2 regions of the Enemella evansiae genome follow, and region 1 is predicted to be linked to the other one. Evidence: predicted binding sites of a transcription regulator. Region 1 holds the regulator's gene; the other holds the start of a gene.
What was found. Region 1 encodes HrcA, which represses chaperone genes, less so after heat shock. Its sites were predicted from a motif close to TTGGCACTCGNNNNNNNCGAGTGCCAA; they were not measured.

Region 1 (7,454 bases):
TGATCCGCCAGCGGTTCGGTTCCGGCTCGGGTACCACCGGTGCGGTGGGCAGGGCCGAGGTGTTCTGACGCAGCGCCTGCTGCGTACCGGGGGTCGTCCACATCATCATGAGTTCCTCTCGTTCGCGGGGCCGGTGGTACGCCGGACCTTCACTTCGGTGGGCAGGATCACCTGCCGTGGTTGACGTTTCGGGTCGAGCAGCAGCTTGCCGACGAGCTCGCCGCGCTCGGTGATCGGCTGGGCCAGGGTGGTCAGGCCGGCGGGGCCGGCCGCGGGGATGTCGTCGAAGCCGACGATCGACAGCTCTCGTGGCACGTCGACCCCACGCTCGCGGGCGGCATCGAGGACGCCGAGTGCCATTACGTCGCTGACCCCGACGATCGCGGTCGGCCGGTTCCGCTGGTCCAGCACCCAGCCGCCCGCGCGGTAACCGGTGTCGTGGGCGTTCCAACCGGCGTCCACCAAGGTCACCTCGGCGCCGTCCAGGCCGGCGATCAGGCCGTGGATCCGGGCCCAGAAGTGCTCGGAAAGCCGGTCCACCGCGATCACCTCCACCGGGCCGGCGTGGTCGTGGAAGTCCAGCACGATCGCGACCCTGCGGTGCCCCAGTCGAGCCAGCTGCTCACCCATCATCCGTCCGCCGGCGAAGTCATCGAGGCCGATGTGATCGATTGCCGGATCGTCGCAAACCGAAGAGACGAAGGGAATCTCGCGCTGAGTGGCGATCTCCTGCACCTGCTGGGCCTGGCTCCGGGTCAGGCAGACATCGGCCAACCCGTCCACCGGCGTACGCCGCAGCACGTCGACGTCGACCTCACGGTCACCGGCCTTGAGCGGAATCAGCAGCAGCCCGGACCCGACGTCCTCGACGGCACCGCCGAGTCCGGCCAGGAACATGCTTGCGAACGGATCGGAGAAGGCGTGGGAAAGGCTGTGGTTGTAGAGCACTCCGAACGAGCCGGTACGCCCGCTGCGCAGGTTCCGCGCGGTCGGGTTCGGGCCGGGATAGCCGAGCCGCTTCGCGGTCTCGAAGACCCGCTCCCGCAACTCGACGGAGAGCTGGTCGGGCCGGTTGTAGGCGTTGGAGACCGTGGCGGGGGAGACCCCGACCTCGGCGGCCACCGACTTCAACGTCGCCTTCGGCATGACGACCACTCCCTCCCTGAAGACTGCTCTAAATCGATCTAGTAAAACGATACAGATGATCCGGGAGGGCCGCAACCCGAACAGCCACATTCCTCTCGACCCGGATGCGGCAGGCTGGGGGCATGGCGATGACGACCGACGCGATGCTGGACCTGATCAAGGAGACCGCTGAGCAGGTGATCCGGCCCCGCTGGCGCGCGCTCTCCTCCGGCGACATCGCCGAGAAGAACCCGGGCGACTTCGTCACCGTCGCCGACCAGGAGGCCGAGGTGCTGCTCACCGAGGCCCTGCTGAAGGCGTACCCGGAGGCCCTGGTCGTCGGCGAGGAGGCCACCGCCGCCGACCCGGCACTGGTCAACGGGCTCCGCGAGGCCGAGCACGCGTTCGTCGTCGATCCGGTCGACGGCACCCGCAACTTCGTCGAGGGCACCGCCGACTATGCGGTGATGATCGGTGAGGTACGCGCGGGTGAGATCGTCCGCGGCTGGATCTGGCAGCCCGAGCATGACGCGGCGTGGGTGGCCGAGCGCGGCGCCGGTACCTACCGCAACGGCGAGCGGGTGACCCGGCGCGCGCCCGATCCGGAGTTGCTGCACGCCGAGACCTCGATGCGCAGCCTGCGCCGCAGCGCCACCCCGCCGCAGATCGCCGAGCTCGCCTGGACCGCGTTCAGTTGCGGGATCGACTACCCGAAGCTCTGCGCCGGCGGTAACGACGTCCTCGTCTACCGCGCGATCAAGCCCTGGGACCACATCCCCGGCGCCCTTCTCGTCCGCGAACTCGGCGGCGTCGCCCGGCTGATCAACGGCCAGGACTACCAGGGACAGACCGAGGGCGGTCCACTGGTGGTCGGCGTCGACGAGCCCGCCTGGCAGGTCGGCGCCGAATGGGTCGCCGGCGCCCGGTGATCGACCGCTTCACCGGCCGGATCCTCGGCGCCGGCAGTACCAGCGGGCTGCGTCTGGTGATCGGTGACTGGGCATCGTCCCCGCTGGGCTCCTTCACCGATGTGATGGTGGCGACGCCCGAGGACCGGCGGCTGCTGCTCGCACCGACCAACGAGGTGGCCGACTACGTGTCGGATACCTATCGGTTCGACGAGGTGGTCGTCGTACCGGTGGAGTTGTCGGTGGCCGCCGATCGGTGGCGGCTGACGGCCGGCGACCTGGCCTGCCGGTTGCGGCTCGGCGGTCGCACCGCGGCGGGCAGGCTGTTGCACGCCGTGCCCGACGCGATCGAGCGGAGCCGTGGATTTGCCACGATCGCCGACCCGATCGCCCGGCGGATCTTTCCCGGTGTACGCACCAGGGGCAGCGCCGGCGGCGGGCGGCGCGAGTACTACGGCGCGCATGACCAGCATCGGGTGATCGAGTTGGCCGGTAGTTGGCGGGGCCGGCCACTGGGGGAGTTGGCACCGGTCGATCCGGCGCCGCGGTTCGGTTTCAGCTCCACTCCGGTCGAGCCGTGTCTGACCCGGGTGACGACGACGATCGTGCGCGGGGGTGGGGGCTAGGTCAGTGATCGCCGGCCAGCGGGAGGCGGGTGCGTACGCCGTCGGCGGCCAGTTCGGCGTACGCGGTGCGCACCCCGGCCTCGACGCGGGCCCAGTCGAAGGGCCACTCGCCCTCCGCCTCGGCCCGCTCCAGGCGTACGCCCGACCGCACCAACCGCTCCGCCTCGGGCGGCAGGGACGCCAGCGCGGCCAGCTGGCGCACCAGGAAGTCCAGATCGACCACCGCGCCGTGACCGGGCACGATCACCGTGTCCGGACGAACCATGCCGAGCACCATGTTCAGCACCTCCGGCCAACCGCGCGGGGAGGACCGCGGACCGAACCAGGGTGCCGGTTCCTCGACCAGATCGCCGGTGAACAGCACCCCGGCCGACGGCACGTTCACCAGCACATCGCCCTCGGTGTGCGCCGCGCCGAGATGCAGCAGCTCGACGACCACCCCGCCGAGGTCGATCGCCGCGGCCACCGAGAACAACCGCTCCGGCACCCGCAGCTCATCGACCGCCACTCCGAGCGACTCGGCCTCGACCAGGGTCTCGGCATCGGAGACCCGCTCGGCCAGCGACTCGTGCCCATAGGCGGTCACACCCTCGATGCCGGCCAGTCCGAACCAGTGATCCCGATCGGCATGGGTGATCACCACCCCGACCAGCGGCTTGTCGGTCACCTCGGCGACCTTCGCGGCCAGCGCCCGGCCCTGGGCTGGGGTCGAACCGGTGTCCACCAGCACCGCGCCGGTCTCCCCGGCGATCAGGCCGATCGTCACCGCATCGGGCTCGGCGACCAGTCGCCAGACGCCATTCGCCACCGGCTGCCACTCGCCCTCACTGTGGTTCATACGAGCTAGACTGGCACTCGCGCCGGATGAGTGCCAAACTCCGGTGTTCGGCGATCGGGCCAACAGGGACGCAGGAGGTGGATGATGCTCGACGAACGCAAGCTGCAGGTGTTGCGGGCCATCGTCACCGACTACGTGTCCAGCCGTGAACCGGTGGGTTCCAAGGCGCTGGTGGACCGCTACGACCTCGGGGTGTCGCCGGCGACGGTGCGCAACGACATGGCGGCGCTGGAGGACGAGGGCTACATCGCGCAGCCGCACACCAGTGCGGGCCGGATCCCGACCGACAAGGGCTACCGGCTCTTCGTCGACCGACTGGCCGGGCTCAAGCCGCTGTCGGCGGCCGAGCGGCGCGCCATCCAGACCTTCCTCTCCGGGGCGGCCGATGTGGACGAGATCGTCGCCCGCACGGTACGCCTGCTCGCCCAGATCACCCAGCAGGTCGCCATCGTGCAGTACCCGGTGCTGTCGGCGACCACGCTGCGGCATGTCGAGGTGGTCTCGCTGACCCCCGATCGGGTGCTGCTGATCGTGATCAACTCCGCCGGTCGGGTGGAGCAGCGCACCGTCGAGCTGCCCGGACACACCGAGGAGCAGCTGTCGGTGCTCAAGACCCGGCTCAACGAGGCCGTGCTCGGTCGTGCCCAGGCCGAGGCCGCCAACGAACTGAGCCGGTTGAGCAGCGCGGTCGGACCCGAGGACCAGGCGACCACCCAGGTCGCCATCGCCGCGGTGCTGGAGATCCTCGGCTCGGGCACCGCGACCCGGGTAATGGTCGGTGGGGTGCCCAACCTGACCCGGCTGGGCGACTTCAACAGCACCGTGCAGCCGGTGCTGGAGGCGCTCGAGGAACAGGTGGTGCTGTTGAAACTGCTGGATGAGAGTGTCAGCGCCGATGATGTGACCGTACGCATCGGCCGTGAGAACGACTACGCCCCGCTGCAGACCACCTCACTGGTGGCCTCGGCATACGGCAGCCATGACGATGTCTGGGCCTCCATGGGCATCGTCGGTCCGACCCGGATGGACTACCCCTCAACGATGGCGACGGTGCGTGCCGTGGCGCGCTACGTCGGTCGATTCCTCAGCGAAGGATGACAAGAAATTCCAACGATGACTGACTACTACGAGGTCCTCGGCGTCGCCCGCGACGCCTCCACCGACCAGATCAAGAAGGCCTATCGCCGGATGGCGATGCGCTATCACCCCGACGTCACCAGCGAGGACGGCGCGGCGGAGAAGTTCCGGCAGGTGCAGGAGGCCTACGACGTGCTCGCCGACGAGCGCAAGCGCAGCATCTACGACCGCGGTGGCGATCCGTCGGGGCGGGCGAGTGCGGGCTTCGGCGGCGCCGGTGGGTTCGGCGATTTCGGTGGTGCCGGCTTCGACTTCACCAATCTGGTCGATGCGATGTTCGGCCAGCAGGCCTCCCGCGGCCCGCGGTCGCGGGTACGCCGCGGCCAGGACGCGCTGATCCAGCTCGAGCTGGAACTGCACGAGGCGGCCTTCGGCGTCTCGCGGGCGATCTCGATGGAGACCGCCGTGCTCTGCCCGGTCTGCCAGGGCGCCGGCGCGGCCGAGGGCTCCAAGCCCGAACAGTGCCGCACCTGCCACGGCCGCGGCGATGTCACCCAGATCCAGCGATCCTTCCTCGGCGACATCCGGACCAGTCAGCCCTGCCCGACCTGCCGTGGCTACGGCACCGTGATTCCCAACCCCTGCGGCGAATGCGACGGCGAGGGGCGGATCCGCGCACCCCGCGAGATCACCGTGAAGATCCCGGCCGGCGTCGATTCCGGCAACCGGATCCATCTGGCCTCCCAGGGTGAGGTCGGCCCCGGCGGCGGGCCCGCCGGCGACCTCTACGTCGAGCTGATCGTCGCCGACCATCCGCTGTTCAAGCGCAACGGCGACGACCTGGAGATGGTCGCCAAGATCCCGATGACCGCCGCCGCGCTCGGCACCGAGCTGGACATCCAGACCCTGGAGGCCGACCAGCCCGACGCCGATCCGCAGGAGGCGACGGTACGCCTCAAGGTGCCGGCCGGTACCCAGTCCGGGACCCGGCTCACCATCGACGGCCGCGGCATCCCGCAGCTGCGTGGCCGGGGCCGCGGCGACCTGGGTGTCACCCTGCTGGTGCAGACCCCGACCAAGCTGACCGAGCAGCAGCGCGAGCTGTTGCGGAACCTTGCCGAGCTCCGGGAGGAGACCAAGGTCGAGGCCCAGGTGCACAAGCGCGAGAAGGGCCGCTTCGAGCGCTTCTGGGAAGCGCTGCGCTGAGGTGACCCGACCGCTCTTCCTGACCGACCTGGCCGACCCGCTGCCCACCCCGGGCAGCGGCGTACGCCTCGGTGGTGGCGAGGGGCGGCATGCGGCGGTGGTCAAGCGGATCACCGCCGGGGAGGAGATCCTGCTCGCCGACGGGTCCGGTCGCGGGTTGATCGGTGAGGTGACCGCCGCGGACAAGCAGGGTCTCGACGTGACCGTGCGCGAGCTGCTGGCCGTACCGCCGCCCGCGCGCCGGCTCACCGTGGCGCAGGCGTTGGCCAAGGGGGATCGCGGCGAGCTCGCGGTGGAGATGATGACCGAGGTGGGGGTCGCCGAAATCCTTGCCTGGCAGGCGTCCCGCTCGATCGTGAAGTGGACCGGGGAGCGCGGTGCCAAGTCGTTGCGCAAGTGGGCCAGCACCGCGCGCGAGGCCACCAAGCAGAGCCGCCGGCTCCGCGTACCCGCCGTCGCCGGCCCGCTCAGCACCAGACAGCTCACCACCCGCGTGCAGACCGCCGACCTGGCCCTGGTGCTGCACGAGAACGCGACCGAATCCCTTGCCCAGCAGCAGATCCCGGCTGCCGGTGAGATCCTGCTGGTGGTCGGCCCGGAGGGTGGGATCAGTCCCGAGGAGCTCGACGCCCTGACCGCCGCCGGGGCCCGGCCGGTGTCGATCAGCGACGGGGTGCTGCGCACCTCCACCGCCGGTGTGGTGGCCGCCGGGTACCTGGGACTGCCGGGGTGAGTTCATCTCGACACGCGGCTCCGGCTCCGCTCCGCGGAGCCGGAGCCGCTACTCGATGAACGTTGGATGGCCCACCGGATGAGCGCGGGCGACTATCCTCCTGGGGTGCCGTTCTCCTTCGAGGTCCGTGACCGCCTGCCCGATCGGCAGGGGCGTACCGGGATCATCCACACCCCGCACGGTGAGATCCAGACCCCCGCCTTCATCGCCGTCGGCACCCAGGCGACCGTGAAGGCGGTGCTGCCGGAGGCGATGCGTGACCTCGGTGCGCAGGCCGTGCTCGCCAACGCCTACCACCTCTATCTGCAGCCCGGTGCCGACATCGTCGACGAGGCCGGCGGGGTGGGGGCGTTCATGAACTGGCCCGGGCCGACCTTCACCGACTCCGGTGGCTTCCAGGTGATGAGCCTGGGCGTCGGCTTCAAGAAGGTGCTGTCGATGGACTCCAGCCGGGTCAGCGACGACGACGTGATCGCCGAGGGCAAGGAACGGCTCGCGCACGTCGATGACGACGGCGTCACCTTCAAGTCCCACCTGAACGGGGACCGGCACCGGTTCACCCCCGAGATCTCGATGCGGGTCCAGCACCAGCTCGGTGCGGACATCATCTTCGCCTTCGACGAGCTGACCACGCTGATGAACACCCGCGCCTACCAGGAGGAGTCGCTGGAGCGGACCCGGCTCTGGGCCGAGCGCTGCCTGGCCGCGCACCGCGAGCTCACCGCCGAACGGGCCGACAAGCCCTACCAGGCGCTGTTCGGGGTGCTGCAGGGCGCCCAGTACGAGGATCTGCGCCGCAAGGCAGCCCGGGACCTCGGCGCGATGGAGGTCGCCGGGCAGCGGTTCGACGGTTTCGGGATCGGCGGCGCGCTGGAGAAGGAGAATCTCGGCACCATCGTCGACTGGGTCAGCTCCGAACTGCCCGAAGACCGCCCCCGGCA
Region 2 (7,454 bases), on a different contig from region 1:
CGGCAGGCTCCACAGCACCAGGACCCAGGAGTGGTTCAGCAGCGGCACGCGGGCGGGGCGGAGCTTGAGCCAGGCCCAGATCAGCAGCGCCAGGCCGATCGCCATCAGCGCCCGGCCGACCTGATATTTCAGGACGCTGCGCAGGATCCGCAGCGGGGCGATCTGGTCCAGGGAGGCGTTCGGCACGAAACCGGGGGTCATCACCGCGATGCCGATGCACAGCATGCCGAGCATGCCGAGCAGCACACCGGGAATGCGCAAGGTGGCCACCAGCCCCGGGGGGCGCGCGTCAACCGTCTGCACCGACCCCGACTGCTGCACGTGTTTCCTTCCTGTCCGCTCCCGCCTGTGATGCTAGCCGCGCCGCGCCGGTGGTTCGAGCGGCCGCGGGTCTCGCACCGATTCTGTGTCGGAACTGCAATCTGGGGGTACGCCGGATCAGGCGCGTCGCAGGGTGGCGAGGAGGGCCCGGAGTTGGGGGCTGGGGTGGTCCGGGCGCCAGGCCAGCCCGATGCCGAGGTGCGGTTCGGGGGCGGTGAAGCGTCGCATCAGCAGGCCGCGAAGGCGGGGTACCCGGGCGCGGTCCAGCAGCCCGATCCCGGCCCCCTCGGCAACGGCCGCGAGCAGATGGTCGGCATCCGGTTCGTCGTGCAGTGTGGGGAACGGCCCGGCCCCGAAGAGCTGGGCCAGCAGCGCGGCATGGGCGGCGGGGGCCTGTCGGCGCGGCCAGCAGAGCACCACCTCCTCGAGCAACCATGCAGACCGGATCCGCCGTGAGCGGGCCAGCCGGTGGCCGGTGGGCAGGACCGCGACCACCTCGGACTCGGCGAGCGGCTCGACCCGAAGACCGGGCCGCTCGATCGGCGTACGCACGATCGCGGCGTCGAGATCACCGGTGGCCAGCCGGTCCAGATTCCAGGCCGTCCAACCGACCTCGGCGCGCACCTCGACACCGGGGTGCTGCCGGCCGAAGGCCGCGAGCGCCGCCCGGGCGACACCGGCGCCGTCGGAGCGGGTGTGGGCGATCCGCAGCACGCCGGCCTCGCCGTGACCCACGGCGGTCACCTCGGCGATCAGCGCCTCGTAGGAGGTGACGAGATCCCGGGCGCCGTCGGCGAGCCGCTGTCCGGCGGCGGTCAGGGTGACCCCGTGCGGACCGCGCTCGCACAGCTGCACGCCGAGCTGGCGCTCCAATCGCTTCACCTGTTGGGAAAGCGCGGGTTGGCTGAGCTGCAGGCGCTCGGCCGCGCGGGAGAAGTGCAGCTCCTCGGCAAGGGCGACGAAGTACTGCAGGCGTTCCAGCTGCATGAGCGCCATGATAAGCACAGCTAATCGCAGCGGTAGCAATCGGTATTGGCATCGGGCGGTGTCACCGGCACACGGTTGAGGCATGGAACTCACTGCGTCGAATGCCCCCACGGCCGCCGAGCGGACCCCCTGGCCACAGCACGCGCTGGTGCATGCGGTCTTCTTCGCGATGGGCGCCGAGCTCTTCCTGGTCCCTCCCCTGCTGGGGCTGATCGCCCGCGATTTCGGGGTGGGTGAGGCGAGCGCGGCCTGGGTGATCAGCGGTTACGTGCTCGGGTACGCGGTGTCCAGTCCGCTGCTCGCCGCACTGACCGAGGGGCTCAGCCCCCGCCGGGTGATCCTGGCCGGCGTCGCCATCTTCGCCCTCGGCGATCTCGGCTGTGCGCTGGCGCCGACCCTGCCGGTTCTGGTGGCCGCCCATGCGGTCAGCGGGATCGGTGGCGGGCTGGCCGCGCCGGCGATCTGGGCCCTGCTCGGGGAGACCGCGGCCGCCCACCAGAAGGGTCGGGCGATCTCGGTCGGTGCGGCGCTGTATGCCGGCGGGCAGATCGTCGGTGTCCCGCTGGGCAGCCTGCTGGCGGCGGCCACCGGGTGGCGGCTGCCGTTCGTGGTGATCGCCGGCTGGTTGGCGATCAGCTGGCTGGCGATCGCGGTACGCCTCCGCGACCCGGCCGGTGCCGCGCGCCCGCGACGGACCCGGGGCGCGGCGATCCGGGCCTCGCTGGGGCTGTGGCGGTACCGGGACTTCCTCGGGACACTGGCCGCCACCACGTTGACCCAGGCGGCGCGGATCGGGGCGTACAGCTATGTCGGGGTGATCTTCGGTCAGCGTTACGGCTTCGGCCTGGCCGCCCTCGGTGCGCTGGGTGCGGCGGTCGGTGCGGGGTCGATGTCCGGGTCGCTGCTGGCCGGCCCGGTGATCGATCGGTGGCGTACCACCGGCCGGCCGCTGGCTGCGCCGTTGATCGGGTGGGCGGTGCTGCTCGCGGCCGCGATCGTCGGCACGCTGGCGGTCGATGCGGTGGTACCGGCGGTGCTCGGTCTGCTGATCTGGTGCGCAGCCGGTGGGGCGTGCTACAGCACCGCGCAGGCCATGCTGGGGATCACCTTCAGCGACCGCCGGGCCGCCGCGGTGAGCTGGAACAACGCCTCGATGAACGCCGGTGTCGCGGTCGGCACCGCGCTGCTCGGCACCCTCGCCCTCGGGTCGGCGGGGTTCATCACGGCCGCCGCCGGCCTCGCGGGGCTGGGCGCCCTGGTCGCCGGCTGGCTCACGCTGCTCAGCGTCCGCGGCGGCCGAGCGCGCGGCGAAGCTGCGGGCACCGTTCGATGAGTGCCTGGCGCGCCCGGCTCATCCGGGTCGGCTCACCGGCCGTCTCGGCCAGGTGGATCATCCCCGCATCACCGGCAGCGACCGCGGCGGTGATGCCCTCGATCGCGAGCCGGGTGCGCTCCAAGGTCGCGTCGATGAGTTCGTGGGCGGTGATCCCGCCGTGGGTGTCGGCGATCAGCTGGAGCCGGTACGCCTGCTCCTCGAGCGGGTCCGGGGTGAACAGCGGGACCGCGGTCCAGGCGATCATGCCCAGTTCCAGCGCCGGGGTGGTCGGGCCCGCCAGGTCCCAGTCGAACACCCCGGTGAGCCGGTCCCCGTCGAAGCAGACGTTGTAGGGCGCCAGGTCGTTGTGTCCGATACCGCTCGCCTGCGGCGGCCCGGGAAATCGCCAGGGGCCGGGGTGGGTGAAGTCGGCGGTGTCGCGGTGCAGGCGCACGGCGAACCGGGTGAGCTCGATCAGTTGGGCATCGGTGAGCCGGTCCTGGTCGACGTCGATGATGCGGCCGGGCAGGAAGTCGAGGATCTCCCGGCCCCGGTGGTCGATCCCGTGCACCCGCGGCACGCATGGGGTACGCCGGGCCGCGAGGTGGTCCAGGAGCGCGTGCACCGCGGGGGTCCACGGGCCGATCTCCCGGCGTACCGTGTCGCCGACCCGGTACGCCCCGGCAACATTGCCGCCGGGCAGGCGTACGCCCTCCTCCTCGTCCACCGTCGCCATGCTAGGCCGCAGTTACCGAGTGGTCGAACCCCAGAATCCACCCCGCGTACTCCGCCGCAAGCCGCAGACCCGCATGCTCTCGTCGGACGTGGATCACGAGGGACGCATTCTGGGGTTCGACCATGCGGTCAGGACGGTCTCGGTCGGCGAAGCCTCCAGGTGTCAATCACCAGATGATTCTCCGGCCGGGGATCGTGGGGCCGATCCAGCACGGTCTGCCAGGACGGGTTCTGCAGCCCCTCGTTGTCGATCGATCGCGATTCGAGCCGGCGAACGCTTACGGCCGATCTGACAGTGTGCGGCAGCGGAAGTGTGCATAACCCCTGACATCTTGCGGCGGGGGTGGGGGTGATGGGGCGCGCCGCGCGCGAGCCGACGAGAAACAGCAGGGCCGCCCCGGTACGAACCGGGGCGGCCCCACGTGAGAACCGGAAGGCTCAGCTCAGTGGCTGTGGTCCTCTTCCTCGTCGTCCTCGGGCTTCTCCACCACCAGGGTCTCGGTGGTGAGCAGCAGCGAGGCGATCGAGGCGGCGTTGGCCAGCGCGGAGCGGGTGACCTTGACCGGGTCGATGACACCGGCGTCGATCAGGTTCCCGTATTCGCCGGTGGCGCCGTTCCAGCCATCGTTGGTCGGCAGCTCGGCGACCTTGGCGCAGACGACGTAACCCTGCTCGCCACCGTTCTCGGCGATCCAGCGCAGCGGCTCGACGACCGACTTGGCCACGATCCGGGCACCGATCGCGTCGTCACCGGAGAGACCCAGATCGCCGTCGAGGACCTTGGCGGCGTGGATCAGCGCGGAACCGCCGCCGGCCACGATGCCCTCCTCGATGGCCGCCCGGGTCGCCGAGACGGCGTCCTCGATACGGTGCTTCTTCTCCTTGAGCTCCACCTCGGTGGCGGCGCCGACCTTGATCACGCAGACGCCGCCGGCGAGCTTGGCGACCCGCTCCTGCAGCTTCTCGCGGTCCCAGTCGGAGTCGGTGCGCTCGATCTCCTGACGGAGCTGCGAAACGCGCGCCTCGACCTCGGAGGACTCCCCCGCACCGTCGACGATCGTGGTGTTGTCCTTGGTGACGACCACGCGACGAGCGCGGCCGAGCACCTCGAGCCCGACCTGGTCGAGCTTGAGGCCCACCTCGGGAGAGATGACCTGGCCGCCGGTGAGGATCGCGATGTCCTCGAGCATGGCCTTGCGGCGATCACCGAAGGCCGGGGCCTTGACCGCGACCGAGGTGAAGGTGCCGCGGATCTTGTTGACGACCAGGGTGGACAGCGCCTCACCCTCGACGTCCTCGGCGACGATGAACAGGCTCTTGCCGGCGCCGATGACCTTCTCCAGCAGCGGCAGCAGCTCGTTCATCGAGGAGATCTTGCCGCTGTTGATGAGGATGTAGGGATCCTCGAGCACGGCCTCCATGCGGTCGGCATCGGTGACGAAGTAGGGCGACAGGTAACCCTTGTCGAACTGCATGCCCTCGGTGAACTCGAGCTCGGTGCCGAAGGTCTGCGACTCGTCGACGGTGATCACGCCGTCCTTGCCGACCTTGTCGAAGGCGTCGGCGATCAGCTTGCCGATCTCCTCATCGCGGGAGGAGATGGTGGCCACCTTGGCCATGTCGTCGGTGGACTGCACCTCGCGCGAGTCGGCGTGCAGCTGCTCGACGACCTTCGCCACGGCGGCGTCGATACCGCGCTTCAGGCCGACCGGGTTGGCACCCGAGGCGACGGCCCGCAGGCCCTCGTGCACCAGGGCCTGGGCCAGCACGGTGGCGGTGGTGGTGCCATCGCCGGCGATGTCGTTGGTCTTGGTGGCGACCTCCTTGGCGAGCTGGGCGCCAAGGTTCTCGTAGGGATCGTCGAGCTCGACGTCACGAGCGACGGTCACGCCGTCGTTGGTGATCGTGGGGGCGCCCCACTTCTTGTCGAGCACGACGTACCGGCCCTTGGGACCGAGGGTCACCTTCACGGTGTTGGCGAGGACGTCGACGCCACGCTCGAGCGAGCGCCGCGCCTCCTCGTCGAACTGAAGGATCTTGGGCATGTATTACTCCTGGCTCACTTGGAAACGACGGCGAGGATGTCGCGGGCATTGAGGAGCAGCAGCTCCTGCCCGTCGTACTTGACCTCGGTGCCGCCGTACTTGGAGAAGATCACGACATCGCCCTCGGCGACGTCCATCGGTACGCGCTGACCCTTGTCATCGACGCGACCCGGGCCGATGCTGAGCACCTTGCCCTCCTGCGGCTTCTCCTTGGCGGTGTCCGGGATGACCAGACCGGAAGCGGTGGTCTGCTCGGCCTCGAGCGGCTGGACGAGGACGCGGTCCTCGAGCGGCTTGATCGTGACTGCCACGTCAGGCCCCTTTCATGTTTGGGGATTTCTGGTTGTCCACAGTCCCGGGGCGTCGTCGCGGGTGCCGTCCCAAGCTGCTGGCACCCTCGCCTCGAGAGTGCCAACTCTGAATCTACCGTCGCGCTGGCACTCGGGCAACCCGAGTGCCAAAACCGGTTCCGAGTACGCCGACCACGCCGCAGCGATATAACACGTTGGTAACGTCTGATAACGGTATTACTCCTAGTCAGCCGCCGACTGAGCACCTGGCGGTGTACCTGAACGGGTCCTCATGGCTCGGACCGACCGATTCGGCGTCCTAAGGTGGATCGGTCCGCCGGAGTACGCCGCACCCCCCGTGGCGCCTCGCCCCATCCGGCGGCCGCCCGGCTTGGCGTACCGCACAGCCCGCCTGCCCGGAAGGAGCCCGCGTGACCGTGACCGCACCAGATGGATCACACCCCACCGACGAACCATTTACCCCGTCCATCGTCGCCCAAAACCTCTACAAGTACTTCGGTCGCGATGAGGCCACCGTCGCCCGCCGGATCAGGGCCGGTGACTTCGACCCGACCGGTGTCGCCGGGACGGCCGCCGTCCTCGACGCGAGCTTCGAGGTCGCCCGCGGGGAGACCTTCGTGGTGATGGGACTGTCCGGCTCCGGCAAGTCCACGCTGATCCGGATGCTGAACGGGCTGAACACCCCGACCGCCGGCACCGTGCTGATCAACGGCGCCAATCTGACCACCGCCGATCCGGCCGAACTGCGGCGGATCCGGCGCGATGAGATCTCGATGGTCTTCCAGCATTTCGGCCTGCTGCCCAACCGCAACGTGCTCGCCAACGTCGGCTACGGCCTCGAGGTGCGCAAGGTCCCCCGCGCCGAGCGCGAGGAGCGGGCGGCGTACTGGATCTCCCGGGTCGGTCTGCAGGGTGTGGAGACCAAGCTGCCGAGCGAGCTGTCCGGCGGGATGCAGCAGCGGGTCGGTCTGGCCCGCGCGCTGGCCGCCGAGACCGACATCCTGCTGATGGACGAGGCCTTCTCCGCCCTCGACCCGGTGATCCGCGCCGACCTGCAGAGCCAGCTGCTGGAGCTGCAGGAGGAGCTCGGCAAGACGATCGTGTTCATCACCCACGACCTCAACGAGGCGATGCGCCTGGGCGACCGGGTGGCGATCATGCGCCGCGGTGAGATCGTCCAGATCGGCACCGCGACCCAGATCCTGACCAACCCGGCCAACGACTACGTGTCCCGCTTCACCGCCGATGTGGACCGCAGCCGGGTCCTCACCGCCGGCATGGTCGCCGACGACACCGCCCCCGATTTCGCGGCCGACACCCCGGCCAGCCAGGTCGCCACCGAACTGGTCCGGCTCGGTCACACCGCGGGTTCGGTACGCCGCGACGGCCAGTTCCTGGGGGTCGTGCTGCTCCGCGACGCGGTGGACGCCGACGGCACCGCCGCCGATCTGATCACCCCGCAGCATGCACCGGTGAAGCGCGGTACGCCGATCGGTGAGCTGTTCGGGGTGGCCGCGACCCAGGAGCAACCGCTGCTCATCTTCAACCGCCGCGGCGAACGGGTCGGGCTGCTCAGCCGGGACCGGATGCTCGATTCGCTGGCCACACCGGCCGAGGCGCCGACGGCCCCGCCCGCACCCACCCCGGCCCGACCGGCACAACCTGTCGAACCGGCCACCCCGAGCCCCGCCGCCACGAAGGGAGCTGCGCAGTGAACTTCGATCCGCTCAACCCGAGCTT

Region 2: groES (co-chaperone GroES) is a predicted target of HrcA. The motif match lies at 5,838-5,864, and genes of this name have one in related genera.

The regions. Positions count from the first base shown of each region.
Region 1 is NZ_SNXA01000008.1:67,714-75,167, forward strand. It holds gene C8D81_RS00900 (hypothetical protein) at 1-106, opposite strand, end outside; gene C8D81_RS00905 (LacI family DNA-binding transcriptional regulator) at 106-1,146, opposite strand; gene C8D81_RS00910 (inositol monophosphatase family protein) at 1,269-2,054, shown strand; gene C8D81_RS00915 (hypothetical protein) at 2,033-2,659, shown strand; gene C8D81_RS00920 (MBL fold metallo-hydrolase) at 2,661-3,497, opposite strand; gene hrcA (heat-inducible transcriptional repressor HrcA) at 3,582-4,595, shown strand; gene dnaJ (molecular chaperone DnaJ) at 4,611-5,780, shown strand; gene C8D81_RS00935 (16S rRNA (uracil(1498)-N(3))-methyltransferase) at 5,782-6,513, shown strand; gene tgt (tRNA guanosine(34) transglycosylase Tgt) at 6,619-7,454, shown strand, end outside.
Region 2 is NZ_SNXA01000012.1:162,832-170,285, reverse strand. It holds gene mptB (polyprenol phosphomannose-dependent alpha 1,6 mannosyltransferase MptB) at 1-321, opposite strand, end outside; gene C8D81_RS17040 (LysR family transcriptional regulator) at 439-1,308, opposite strand; gene C8D81_RS17035 (MFS transporter) at 1,391-2,641, shown strand; gene C8D81_RS17030 (phosphotransferase) at 2,589-3,350, opposite strand; gene groL (chaperonin GroEL) at 3,802-5,403, opposite strand; gene groES (co-chaperone GroES) at 5,418-5,714, opposite strand; gene C8D81_RS17015 (quaternary amine ABC transporter ATP-binding protein) at 6,131-7,429, shown strand; gene C8D81_RS17010 (ABC transporter permease) at 7,426-7,454, shown strand, end outside.